Regions from separate parts of the Mucilaginibacter defluvii genome, predicted to be linked through region 1. Evidence: riboswitches for the same ligand, from Rfam matches in the RefSeq annotation. Region 1 holds a riboswitch; each other region holds the start of a gene.
What was found. Region 1 has a riboswitch for S-adenosylmethionine ahead of metH (methionine synthase). Riboswitches for the same ligand answer to the same signal wherever they lie in the genome.

Region 1 (3,369 bases):
TTCGGCCTCAATAAATGGCAGCAAATAAGCTACGGCCTTTTTCATCACCCTGGCTGATTTTACCACCTGCGGTAAAAACATTTTACCGGCGCCAAACAGGTCGCCTACGATATTCATGCCATCCATTAGCGGCCCCTCAATCACCTCCAGCGGACGGGCATATTGCTGGCGTGCCTCTTCCACGTCAGCATCCAGGTACTCAATTATGCCCTTTACCAGTGCATGCGACAGGCGCTTTTCAACCGGCTCCTTGCGCCATTCCTCATCTTTAATAATCTCCTTGCCTTTACTTTTTATGGTATCGGCAAACTCAACCAAACGCTCGGTAGCATCCGGGCGACGGTTAAGCAGTACATCCTCTACCAGTACCAACAGGTCTTTAGGGATCTCTTCATAAACTTCCAGCATACCGGCGTTAACAATGCCCATATCCAGCCCGGCACTGATAGCATGGTATAAAAATGCCGAGTGCATAGCCTCGCGTACCACGTTATTTCCACGGAACGAGAACGATATATTACTTACCCCACCGCTAACTTTAGCGTGCGGCAGGTTTTGTTTTATCCAGCGGGTAGCTTCAATAAAATCAACCGCGTAGTTGTTATGCTCCTCTAAGCCGGTAGCTACGGTGAGGATATTTGGGTCGAAGATGATATCCTGCGGTGGAAAACCAACCTCGTTAACCAGTATATTGTATGATCGTTGGCAAATTTCGATACGGCGTTCCAATGAATCGGCCTGGCCGGTTTCATCAAACGCCATTACTACCACCGCCGCGCCGTAGCTTAATATTTTGCGGGCATATTCTTTAAACTTTTCTTCGCCTTCTTTTAGCGAGATGGAGTTCACGATGCCTTTCCCCTGCAAACATTTTAAACCTGCCTCGATCACTGTCCATTTTGAGGAGTCGATCATGATGGGCAACTTGGCAATATCCGGTTCAGAAGCTACGAGATTCAGGAACTTCACCATCACGGCTTCCGAGTCGATCATGCCCTCGTCCATGTTAATGTCGATCACCTGGGCACCACCCTCTACCTGCTGACGGGCAACAGTTAAGGCAGCCTCGTAATCTTCAGCCAATATCAGCTTCGAGAATTTTGGCGACCCGGTTATATTGGTACGCTCACCTACGTTTACAAAGTTGGTTTCGGGGGTCAGTGTTACCGCCTCCAAGCCACTCAGGCGCAAATAGGGTTCAATCTGCGGTAACTGGCGTGGCGGAAATTTTGCTGCCCGCTCGGCAATGCAACTGATGTGATCGGGCGTGGTGCCGCAGCAGCCGCCGACTATATTTACCAGTCCGGCTTTTATAAAATCATCAACCTGGTGTGCGGTTTCGTGCGGAGTTTCATCATACGCGCCAAACTCGTTGGGTAAGCCTGCGTTAGGATAAGCGGAAATATATACATCAGCCTTGTTAGATAGCTCTTCCAGGTATGGCCGCATCTCTTTAGCACCCAAAGCGCAGTTCAAACCTACCGACAGCAAATTGGCATGGCGGATAGAATTCCAGAACGCCTCAACTGTTTGCCCCGAAAGGGTACGGCCCGAAGCATCGGTTATGGTACCCGAGATCATGATCGGCAGTTGCTTGCCGCTTTCCTCTGCATAACGCTGGATGGCAAATAGGGCAGCCTTGGCATTCAGGGTATCAAATATGGTTTCAACCAGTAACAAGTCTGAGCCGCCATCAACCAATCCACGCACCTGCTCATAATAAGCTTCGGCCAGATCGTCAAAGCTCACGGCACGGTACCCGGGATCATTCACATCCGGCGATATGGATGCCGTGCGGTTTGTAGGTCCGACTGCGCCTGCCACAAAGCGAGGCTTTTCAGGTGTTTTTTTATTATACTCGTCGGCAACCTCACGGGCAAGGCGTGCGCCTTCATAGCTCATCTCATAAGCCAGCTCCTCCATGTGGTAGTCAGCCAGTGATATACGCTGGGTACTGAAGGTGTTGGTTTCAATAATATCGGCACCCGCGTCCAGGTACTCTACATGTATGGCCTTAATAATATCGGGGCGCGTAAGGTTAAGCAGGTCGTTACTACCTTTTAAGTCCGACGGATGCGCTGCGAAACGCTCGCCACGAAAATCAGCCTCGGTAAGCTGGTACCGCTGTATCATGGTACCCATTGCCCCGTCAATAACCAGTATGCGTTTTTTAAGTTCTTCTCTAATGTCCATTTGTTAAGATATGAGATGTGAGATTTGAGATATGAGACAGGATGCCATAATTGGACATCTACCTACATCAAAAACCCCATATCAAAACTTGAGTTGTTTAATCATCAGATCGAAATGGCAAAGCATCTCAAATTTCATGTCTAATAGCTCAAATCTAAATACAGCTTATCTCGAAAAGTCGGGCGTTGTTATCTGACTTTCGCTTATCTTTCCTAACCACTTAGTTTGCAGTTAAGTAGAATGTAGCACCTTGTAAGCACAGGTTGCTAAGACATCGCAGGGTCTAATCCCTCCGTCTTTCTCCATAAGCGTTGCAAAATTGCACAATAAGTTTATAATGTGCAACTGTTTTTAGCGGATAGCCGCGAAGGCCTGGTTGAAAGCATGGTCATCCTTGTTAACCACATGAAAATACGCGCTGTCGCCCCATTTAAAACGCGCGGCGTAGGCCTTCAGCAAGGTTTTTATTGCAGGCGCACTCGCTTTCAGCTCTTCCTTAGGGAAACGCCTGGTTACAACTGATGCATATTGCATAAAATCATTCAGTTCTGCATCGGTTGGTGAGTAGCTATTAACAAACTTATCAGCCAGGGGATATGCATGTAGTAGCGGCTGCATCCTATCGAGCACGTAAGATGTGAACAGCTGCACATCTGTAAGCGCTATAATTACCGGTGTGGATTGAGCAGTATCCGCCGGAACAAAAATATCGGGCATTATACCGCCGCCGCTGAACACCGGCTTGCCGCTGCTGGTACGGTAAGGCGACTTTTTATTGATAGCGCTATCGTTCAAACTCATTTCCGCCGAAAAAAGTTCTCCTTTACGCATACGCTCAGCCAGTTCATTACGATAGCTGGCCACGCCACGGCTGTATGATTTTTGTATCGATCTGCCTGAAGGCGTGTAATATCTGGCTACGGTGAGGTTTACTGCCGAGCCATCCTCGAACGGGAATTGCTGCTGCACCAAACCCTTGCCGAATGAGCGGCGGCCAACAATCACAGCACGATCCAGGTCCTGCAAAGCGCCTGATAAAATCTCGCTGGCTGAAGCCGAATACTCATCGATCAACACCGCCATGCTGCCTTCCTGAAAACTTCCTGAATCTGTAGCGAAGTAATCGGTACGCGGCTCGTGCACGCCCTTTGTGTAAACGATCAGCTTATTCTTGGG
Region 2 (3,369 bases), 1.7 Mb from region 1:
GCCTATAGCCTCCAGCACATGCGAGGCGTGGCCCGTTGTACATGCGCTGCCACCTGAAACCGAGATGTTGTTAGCGTCCAGGTAATTCATCAGGAAACCTTGAGCCAGTTCCGCGGGGAAACTTGCACTCAAAACAGTGTACAAACTTTTGCTTGCTATGGCCGAGTTTCCGTTGAAAGATACGCCGGGTACAGCTTCTTTAAGTCCGTTTATCAACCTGTTTTTAAGTGCCTGAAGATGTGCGCCGTGATGATTAATGTGTGCGTAAGCTATCTCAAGGGCTTTGGCTAAACCGGCTATTCCTGCCACATTCTCAGTACCTGCACGCAGTTTACGTTCCTGCGAACCACCGTGAATCATTTTGTGAAGATCAACCCCCTCTCGGCAGTATAAAAAGCCAATCCCCTTTGGCCCGTGAAATTTATGTGCCGATGCTACAATGAAATGTGCACCCAGTTTTTTCACATCGTGGCTATAGTGCCCCATGGTTTGCACAGTATCGGTATGAAAAATAGCCTTGTGTCTACAACATTGCTCAGAAATTAGCTCGATATTATTGATGTTTCCGATCTCATTATTGGCATGCATGATAGAAACCAATGCTTTGCCCTTGCTTTTAAGTAGGGCTTCCAAATGGTCATGGTCAATGTCACCGCGTTCGTCAACGTTAACAAAGCTCAATTTTATTTCATTTGCGGCCTGTAAGGCTTTTAATGTATTGAGCACTGCATGATGCTCTAAAGGCGAGGTAATAACGTGCCTGATGTTTTGCAGGCGAATGCCGGATAAAAGCGCGGTATTATCAGCCTCGGTACCACCGCTGGTGAAAATAATTTCGGAAGGTTTGGCATTAATTAAACCGGCTATTGTTGCTCTTGATTCTTCCACAATCTGCCTGGCAACACGGCCATGCTGGTGCGCCGAAGAGGGATTGCCAAAATGATCTAAAAGATACGGGGTGATGTGATTGAATACGTCACTGTCAATACGGGTTGTTGCTGCGTTATCAAAGTAGATGCTCATGTTCATTATCGTTTTTAATTTCATTAATTAACTTATCCACGACATGAGTTTTTTTTAAAACGCTATCTCTTATCTATCCCGGCATATTACCGGGCAGGAATTAGCACCTTATACCAAGTACAGGTTGCTAAGACGTCATAGGGCCTTTCCCTCCGTCTTTCTGGATAAGTATGTAAAAGAACTATAATGCAAACATACATATAAAATCCATAAGTCCTATAGATTTTATATTTTTTTAAATATTTATTGTGATGAGACCAGTTATGGCAGTTTCACCTTGTACACGGTGTAAGGAAGCTCAGTGTTATTTTGACCATTGTTCCACTGCGGGTCGCGGTTCAGCTGCGCGCATGAGAAATATAGAAATCCATCACTTCCAATGCCCATCGAGTCTGGCCAAATAATCCGCGAATCCTGCACGAGCGTGTTTAGCTTACCATCCGGTGTAATGTATTTAATAGCATAGTCTGTAGAAGTTGTTAAAAAAATATTTCCCTTTTTATCGGCTTCCAAACCATGCGTTATACCCACAATGCCAACATCCTGCACATGCGATGCCAATGCTTCAGCATTAAGTTTGGCATCAGCTAAATAACGGGTTTCGATGCGGTATAAATGCAGTTGATTAATGGCTTTAAAATATAAATATTTATTATCTCTCGTTATTGCGATGCCGTTAATATTTGAGCGGAAAGGCTTGCCGTCTTTATCCCTCATTTCAACACCTTCATAACTCAATACCACACTGGTATCAGCTACGGTAAATGGTTGCTGTTTTAAAACTGTGCGTGTTTTACCGCTTACCAGGTCGAGTATCACGATGGCCGCCTGCCCGGGGTCTGAGAGGTATCCCAAACCCTTTTCCGTGTCAATCCGGATATCGTTTAGCCCCGACCGTGCCTTGTCCAGATCGTCAAAAGTGTAAACCTTGTCGACCGTATTGGTTTTCAGGTTAATCTTAACCAGCTTAAAATAACCTTGTGCAGGCATACCGCCATCGTTACCAAATATTGACCCGCCGGATGAAGGCTTGGAGTCAAGCACCCAAAGTTTGTCATCAGTATCAATATATAAATCCTGCACATTAACGAAGTGTTGCTTCGGATCGCCTATATTGCTGTTCCATGTATCGTCCGGAAAAGGCACTTCCCTGCCGTTCCTAATCTCTACCAATCCGTATTTGTAACTCGCGCCGCGGTTTGGGAACGAAACAAACAACCGGTTGGTTGATGATACCTTTACGCCTATTGGCCGCCTGTCGCCAAAAGTAGCAACAGGTACTAATTTTTCGCTACGGTATTTAGGCGATTGCCCCAATGCATTACTGTTAAGTATTAAGCTTAAGGCGAATATTGAGAGTGTAATTTTTGTTACCGTCATAACCTAACAATCATATTATGATAGCAGAATGTTTCAATAAAGTTTAAATAATGGCTTTTAGGATTTAAATGATATTGATTATCAGTGAAATATCTATATGCAATTATAAATTACATTCAGTACATAAATTGCATCAACATTTTCAAAAAAATACCGTTTAAAAATTACATTTTTGCCAAAATTTTAAAGCATGCAAAGTTACCAGGAATTTCTTGACCTAAGCGTGGGCTTTCCGCAAGAGGGTTTTGAGATAATTGAAGATGAATTGTACTTTCACGATCTGAACCTGATGGAGATGATTGAAACGTATGGTACTCCCCTGCGTTTCACCTATTTGCCCATCATATCAAAAAAGGTTCAGCAAGCTAAATTGCTGTTTCAGCAGGCTATCATTAAAAACAATTATCGCGGCACCTATAAATATTGCTATTGTACAAAAAGCTCACACTTTAAACATATAGTTGAGGAAGCGTTAAAGAACGATATCCACCTGGAGACTTCTTCGGCGTTTGATATGCCGATGATTGACGCGCTCGAGAAAAAAGGAACAGTAACCAAGGATATCACGGTAATTTGCAACGGCTTTAAAACGTACCAGTACAAGCAATATATTGTTGATATGCTGCATGATGGCTTTAAAAACATCATCCCGGTGTTAGACAATAAAGAGGAGTTTAATATTTACGATGACGAAATAGAACTCGACGAGCCTTGTAACCTCGGCATCCGGATAGCATCAGAAGAGCAGCCGAACTCACAGTTCTATACATCACGTTTGGGTGTACGTATGGAAGATGTGATAGATTTTTATCATTCTAAGATAGAAAAGAACCCTAATTTCAAGGTAAAACTGCTGCACTTCTTTATCAATTCGGGTATATCTGACACGCCGTATTACTGGAACGAGCTGGAAAAATACGTTACCTTATATTGCAAATTCAAAAAGGTAAACCCTGACCTGGATAC
Region 3 (3,369 bases), 1.7 Mb from region 1:
CATTTTAAAACTATAATCAAAAGCCTATGTAAGGCTTGGTTCTTTTTGTTCAATTTTGGCAAAAGCCTGCTCAAAATCAGCTTTTATATCATCAATATGTTCAATACCGACAGCTACACGCAACAATGCGGGTGTAACACCGGCCGCAAGCTGTTCATTATCACTTAATTGCTGATGCGTGGTTGCAGATGGTTGGATGATCAGAGTTTTGGCATCGCCCACGTTAGCCAAATGGCTTACCAGTTTAAGATTATCAATTACCGCCGTGGCATTTGCCTTTTCGCCCTTAACTTCAAAGGACAAAACGGCTCCGAAGCCATTGCTTAAGTATTTTTTAGCCAGTTCGTGGTAAGGTGAAGATGTAAGGCCCGGATAATTTACTTTGGCAACTAACGGATGCAGCTCAAGCCATTTGGCCAGTTCGAGCGCGTTGTCAACATGGCGTTGCACGCGCAGCGATAGCGTTTCTAAACCTTGGATCAATAACCATGAATTAAATGGTGACTGCGACGGGCCAAAATCACGCAGTCCTTCAACACGGGCGCGAATAATATATTGAATATTACCAAACGGGCCGCCAATGCCGAACACGTCATTAAATATCAAGCCATGATAACCGTCGGACGGTTGGGTGAATTGCGAAAATTTACCATTGCCCCAGTTGTAATTACCGCCATCAACAATAACGCCGCCTATGCTGGTGCCATGCCCGCCAATCCATTTAGTGGCTGATTGTACTACTACATGCGCACCATGCTCCAACGGGCGGAACAGGTAACCGGCAGCGCCAAAGGTATTGTCAACTATTAAAGGCAGATCGTGCTTGTTGGCAACGGCTGCTATTTTTTCAAAATCAGGAATGTTAAATCCCGGGTTACCGATCGTTTCGAGATAGATAGCTTTGGTACCCTCATTAATTAAGGCTTCAATGCTTTCTGCCGAATCATTTTTGGCAAAACGAGCTTCGATACCTAACCTTTTGAATGATACTTTGAACTGATTGTAAGTACCGCCGTATAAAAATGGCGAGGTAACAAAGTTATCGCCCGCTTGCAGAATATTGTTAAGCGCTAAAAACTGTGCTGCCTGGCCCGATGATGTAGCCAAAGCTGCTACACCACCTTCTAATGCCGCGACGCGTTTCTCAAACACATCGGTAGTAGGATTCATCAGGCGGGTATATATGTTACCGAATTCCCTTAAAGCAAATAGGTTGGCGCCATGCTCAGCACTGTTAAATACGTAAGATGTAGTTTGATATAGCGGTACAGCGCGTGAACCTGTAACGGCATCAACTTCCTGACCGGCGTGTAATTGTAATGTTTCGAATTTAAGGTTTGTAGCAGACATGGTTTTTAAGATTTTAATTTTAAAAAAGGTTAATGTTTTTGTTTAGCAACAGGATGTAATAATCCCTAATGGCTACACGCGAATTACAAAAATGAAGTTCAGCGTGCTTAATGGTGTGGCTTAGCAGCAACACATACACATACAGCAATAAGGGTTTAAACCATATTGATTATGCTGTAGTACGTTTTCAGGAATGCTAAATAAATATTTCATTTCGTTTGTTAATTTATATTTCCCGGGGTTATTCTTCCGGGGCAGGAATTGGCACCTTCTTCAGTTGCTGAAGGGTTGCCAGCGGGTAATTGAGCCTGTTCTCTCGCCGCTTCTTTATAAACCAAACCTTTTTGAGGGGTGTTGATCTTAAATATTTGCTACCAAATATTGTTGCAAATGTATGTTAAAAAAACATTTGCCTCCAAATTTAATTTGTTTTTATTGCTAAAAACTTTCTAAAGCCTGTTTCATATCGGCTATCAAATCGTCAATATGCTCTAAGCCGACAGATACCCTGAGTAAATTAAAAGGCGTTTTAGTATCCGGACCTTCCACCAGCGCACGATGCTCTATTAAACTTTCAACCCCGCCTAAACTGGTTGCCTGGGTAAATAAATTCAGGGCGTTAATTACTCTGCCAGCTTCGTTTTGCCCGCCTTTTACCAGGAAAGACAGCATGCCGCCGTACAAACTCATTTGCGTTGATGCCAACTCATGCTGCGGATGCGATACAAGTCCCGGGTACATTACCTGCTCAACTTTTGGATGTCGTTCTAAAAATTCGGCAAGGTGTTGCGCGTTGCTAACATGGCCGCGTACTCTGTAAGGTAAAGTTTTTAAGCTGCGCACTAAATAATAGCAATCTGTGGGCGAGGGGATAGCGCCGCCCATTTCTTGCACCTGGCGGATTTTTTGCCACCAATCATCTTTCTTAGCAGTTATCAGCGCGCCGCCCATTAAATCGCTGTGGCCACCAAAATATTTAGTGCAGGAGTGCATCACCAGGTCGGCGCCCAATATAAGCGGTTGCTGGCATATAGGTGTCGCAAAGGTGTTATCGCACACTACTATTATACCTTTAGCATGAGCTATGCTAACCACTTTTTTTATATCGGTAAGTTTTAACAGCGGGTTTGATGGTGTCTCAATCCAGATAATACCTGTATTTGGTTTGATGTGCTGTTGTAAAACCGTTTCATCATTCACATCAATAAAATCGAACTCTAAAATGCCGGCAAACAAGTTTTTTACCTGGTTGCGCAGGCCATGGTACATATCATCAGGCAAAATAATGTGTGTGCCCGGTTGTAATGACTGAAACACGGCCATGCCCGCCGCGTTGCCTGATGAAAATGCCGCCGCATCAACGCCACCCTCAAGTTGTGCCAAAACATGCTCTAAGGATGTCCGGTTAGGGTTTGACGAACGGCTGTATATATGCCCTGACGGATATTCACCTTCAGCATTTCGGGTAAAGGTTGTTGATGTGGTGATGGGTTGTATAACTAACCCCGAGGCTTTATCTGGATGGTTGCCGGCATGTATGGCAATGGTTTCGATCTTCATAGTATATTCGTAGCGTTGCGCGGTAAATGTACGTATTGATAAAAAATCCGGATAATGAAAAATGCAATAATTGCTTTTTTAGCAGTTCTAACTTTATTTTCATGTAAAACAGCTAAGCTACCCATTGAGACGGAAAGTATCAGTTTAGCAAACCTGAAGGGCGCATGGGACTGGAAGAAAACCACAGGCGGCTTCGCCGGAGTAACTATCACACCCGAAACCGCCCGTTATATATTACATCTAGAGTTTAAAGATGATGAACTGCTGTTTTTTAAGAACAACGAAGCGACCCGGGGTTATCATTTCTCGTTGGTAAAAGACAAAACAATCTACTCCGCTGATTCACTTTATATTATTAAGCCGGACAATAGTGAAAATGAAATTCCGCTTGTTGTTACCAAAATGGTTAAGGACACTATTATACTGGCTGATAATGTAAACGATGGCTTTTCATCAACC
Region 4 (3,369 bases), 1.2 Mb from region 1:
AGTTAAAAGTGCTGCCATCAGCATTACGATAATTTTTTAAGCGGTTTATATCAACCTGGCGGCCAAACCAGGTAAACTGCAACATGGTGCTGGTTGCACGTCTGCCGTAAGCGCCTGGCAAATTACCGGCATCGTCCTTAATGTAGCTTGCTGTGGTGTTAATGGTAAGTTTAGGTGTCAGTTTGTAACTCCCGTTCAGCAAAAACGAGTTACGTCCCTGCGACGAATTAGGCACTACCCCTGTTTGATGCAGATTGTTGTAAGATATACGAAAGTTATGCTTGTCGCTGCTGCTTGATAAGGCTACACCGTTATTAAAAGTAGCACCTGTTTTGAAAAAATCGCGCACATTGTTAGGGTGAGCAACAAAGGGTACAGCCTCACCATTTGAATAGAATTGCGGTATCAGCGCGCCGTCTAACGCGGGCCCCCAACTTTCGTCAACTCCGTCGTTAACGCCGCCGCCCTTGCCATCAACATAACTGAATTTGCCATTGGAGCCCTGCCCAAACTGGTTTTGGTAATCGGGAAATACTTTTAAACTGGAAAATACCGTGTTTGAATTAATCTCCACCCCTATTCCCTTTACCCCTTTGCCTGACTTAGTCTTAATCAGGATAACACCAGCCGCCGCACGTGAACCGTATAGCGCGGCCGCGTTAGGCCCTTTAAGCACACTTACTGATTCAATATCCTCAGAATTAAAACTGGATATAGCATTCGCAAAATCGCGCGACCCATTGGTGCCCTGGAACTGAGAGTTGTCTACAATGATACCGTCAATGACAAATAATGGCTGATTATTGCCCGAAACAGAGGTTTCGCCGCGGATGATGATCCTGGAAGATCCCATATCGCCCTGGCTACCCGTTACCTGCACACCAGCTATTTTGCCCGACAAGGCATTCACAAAATTTGTTTCGCGCGCCTCGGAAATATCATTTGATTTTACAGTTTGTACCGCGTAACCTAATGATTTTTTATCTTTCGATATATTTAAAGCCGTTACCACTACCTCATTCAGCGCGTTGGCTCCCTCGTCAAGTACAATGTTCAACGTAGTGGTATTTGCTGATACCTTTACCTCTTTAGTAGTGTAGCCTACATAGCTGATACTGATAATGTCATTCACTTTAGCATTGATAATGAACTTACCATCAACATTAGTTTGTGTACCTGTAGTAGTGCCTTTTACGGCAACACTTACACCGGGTAGCGGCAACCCGTCTGACTTGGCCGTGATAGTTCCGCTTATTTTTACTGATTGCGCTACAACCGATTGCACAGCAAAAAGCAATAGCAACGCGGCTAAGGCCTGTTTGTATATTTTCAACATGATTTATTAATAATAAAGCAATAAACTGCCTGCCTGCTCAAAAAGGCAGGTAAACTAATTGTAAGAATGATTTAATGATATTCAGAATCCGTTATATCACGGAACTAACATTGCAATGCAGCGTTAGTATTAACGGCAACAACAACAGGTGTTGTTAGTAATGTTGAGGTAATTAAAAGGGCAAATATTTGCAGCGTAGTAAATTTCTGTTTTTGTAAATGGTGTTTTCATAATACATTTTGAGTTATGAAATAGCCTTCATCGTTACCGGAGAAGCGCAGAAGCATATGATATACAATCACTATTGCCGCATTATCTTTTCTGCTTTTGGCAGACAGGAATTAGCACCTTTAATAAGTATTTAAGGTTGCTAAGACATCATCGGGCCTTTCCCTCCGTCTTTCTTGATAATGATCAATCAGCTATTTCAAAGCAAAGGTAATACAAATAATTATAAACACTACTAATTCTATAGATTATATTATTAAAAATCTATTCCTATCTTATATGCATTATGTCAACTTGTTAATATGACTTTCAACAGCTATTAAAAACAGACAGTTATTAGCCAACGAACTATATCCTCCATTTTCAATGAAGTGCAAATACTATCTAAACGCATAAATTAGCGATAATCGTAGAGTATTGTCATTTGCACTACGACTCTTGGTAGATATGAGATAAGAAAGATCAAACTGCAACACATTGTACCGAAAACCGGCCCCGGCGGTTATATACTGTAAATTGTATTTTGAAGGAGCTGTAAAGAAACCGGTTCGCACCGCGAATACCCTATCATACCAATATTCTAAACCTGTACCTACAGAAAGGTTTATTGGTGAGAAAGACTTACCTATTGCTGAAGGCAAGCTCATATCATCATCTGCATTTTCAGGAATAAGTAGTTTATTGAAATCTAAAGACCAGGCCAGCATACTCTTTTCTGCTAATTGGAACTCAGCCGTACTACCAACCTTTAGGTTTGCCGGAAGAAATGATCTTTGCGTTCCATAGCCAATATTGGTACCTAAGTTTGAAATATTTACCCCGAGCGCTAACTTGGCATCTTTAGCGAATAATTTTGCATCATCTTTAAAGTACATGCCAACCGTAGCAGCTATAGCGTTACCCGGCTTTATATCGAGATTGTTATAATTTCCGGAGCCCATCGATGACCTGATGTACACGGCTGATAACGACATGGAAAAGTTGTTGCTCATCTTGCGTATATAGGCCACATCAATTGCCAGTTCATTGGCACGATATTGTTGTAACAGATCACCATAATCATTGGTAAAATCAATATCGCCTAATGAAAAATATCTGAGAGAAGCCGCCAGTGTTTGCCTTTCATCAAGAACAGTGTATCCAGATAAATTGGCCAGATATGCATCTTTCACACCCAAATTTCTAAACCATGGTGCATAGCTCACACTAAATGCAGTAGTATCAGCAGCAAAAGCCAGCTTTGACGCATTGTGGTATACCGCATTCGGATCGGCATCTGCAGATGTCGCTGCGCCAACATCGCCCATAGCGGATGACCTTGAATCGGGCACAATATTCAAAAAAGGAACAGCCGTTGTACTATTATTCTGTGCTGATAATTTAACGCTTAAGCTTAATAATAAAAGCATATAGCACAGCCTTAATAAATTTCTTTTCATTATTTAAATTGCAAAAGGATTGCCTGAACAGGCAATCCCTGATGATTATATTATTGTTTTATCAATTTTTGGGTGATGCTATCTTCGTTATTAAAAGACAGACTGTAGAAATAGAGCCCGGGGGTCATGCCTGACATGTTGAACTCGATTTTATAATTACCAATATTCTGGTTCTCCTTCACCAATGTGCGTACTACTTTACCGGAAACATCAAATACGCGTAAAAGGACACTCCCACTTTTCGGCAACAAATATTCTATGGTAGTACTCGTTGCCACCGGGTTAGGATACGCTCGCAGGTTTTGATTGTTACCTGTAACAACTTTGAGCAACAGCGGTGCACTGGCGGTACCTCCGGCACCATCG

Region 2: it holds a riboswitch for S-adenosylmethionine, as region 1 does, so the genes downstream of both, ABD960_RS08520 (cysteine desulfurase family protein) here and metH (methionine synthase) in region 1, are expected to answer to the same signal.
Region 3: it holds a riboswitch for S-adenosylmethionine, as region 1 does, so the genes downstream of both, ABD960_RS08225 (O-acetylhomoserine aminocarboxypropyltransferase/cysteine synthase family protein) here and metH (methionine synthase) in region 1, are expected to answer to the same signal.
Region 4: it holds a riboswitch for S-adenosylmethionine, as region 1 does, so the genes downstream of both, ABD960_RS10500 (SusC/RagA family TonB-linked outer membrane protein) here and metH (methionine synthase) in region 1, are expected to answer to the same signal.

What each region holds. Positions count from the first base shown of each region.
Region 1 is NZ_BAABJI010000002.1:2,162,964-2,166,332, forward strand. It holds gene metH (methionine synthase) at 1-2,193, opposite strand, end outside; SAM riboswitch class I at 2,394-2,504, opposite strand; gene ABD960_RS15840 (S41 family peptidase) at 2,545-3,369, opposite strand, start outside.
Region 2 is NZ_BAABJI010000002.1:511,448-514,816, reverse strand. It holds gene ABD960_RS08520 (cysteine desulfurase family protein) at 1-1,023, opposite strand, end outside; SAM riboswitch class I at 1,090-1,194, opposite strand; gene ABD960_RS08515 (SMP-30/gluconolactonase/LRE family protein) at 1,285-2,403, opposite strand; gene ABD960_RS08510 (arginine decarboxylase) at 2,594-3,369, shown strand, end outside.
Region 3 is NZ_BAABJI010000002.1:453,946-457,314, forward strand. It holds gene ABD960_RS08225 (O-acetylhomoserine aminocarboxypropyltransferase/cysteine synthase family protein) at 25-1,350, opposite strand; SAM riboswitch class I at 1,574-1,686, opposite strand; gene ABD960_RS08230 (trans-sulfuration enzyme family protein) at 1,789-2,910, opposite strand; gene ABD960_RS08235 (hypothetical protein) at 2,965-3,369, shown strand, end outside.
Region 4 is NZ_BAABJI010000002.1:965,096-968,464, forward strand. It holds gene ABD960_RS10500 (SusC/RagA family TonB-linked outer membrane protein) at 1-1,336, opposite strand, end outside; SAM riboswitch class I at 1,646-1,750, opposite strand; gene porV (type IX secretion system outer membrane channel protein PorV) at 1,945-3,003, opposite strand; gene ABD960_RS10510 (S8 family serine peptidase) at 3,054-3,369, opposite strand, start outside.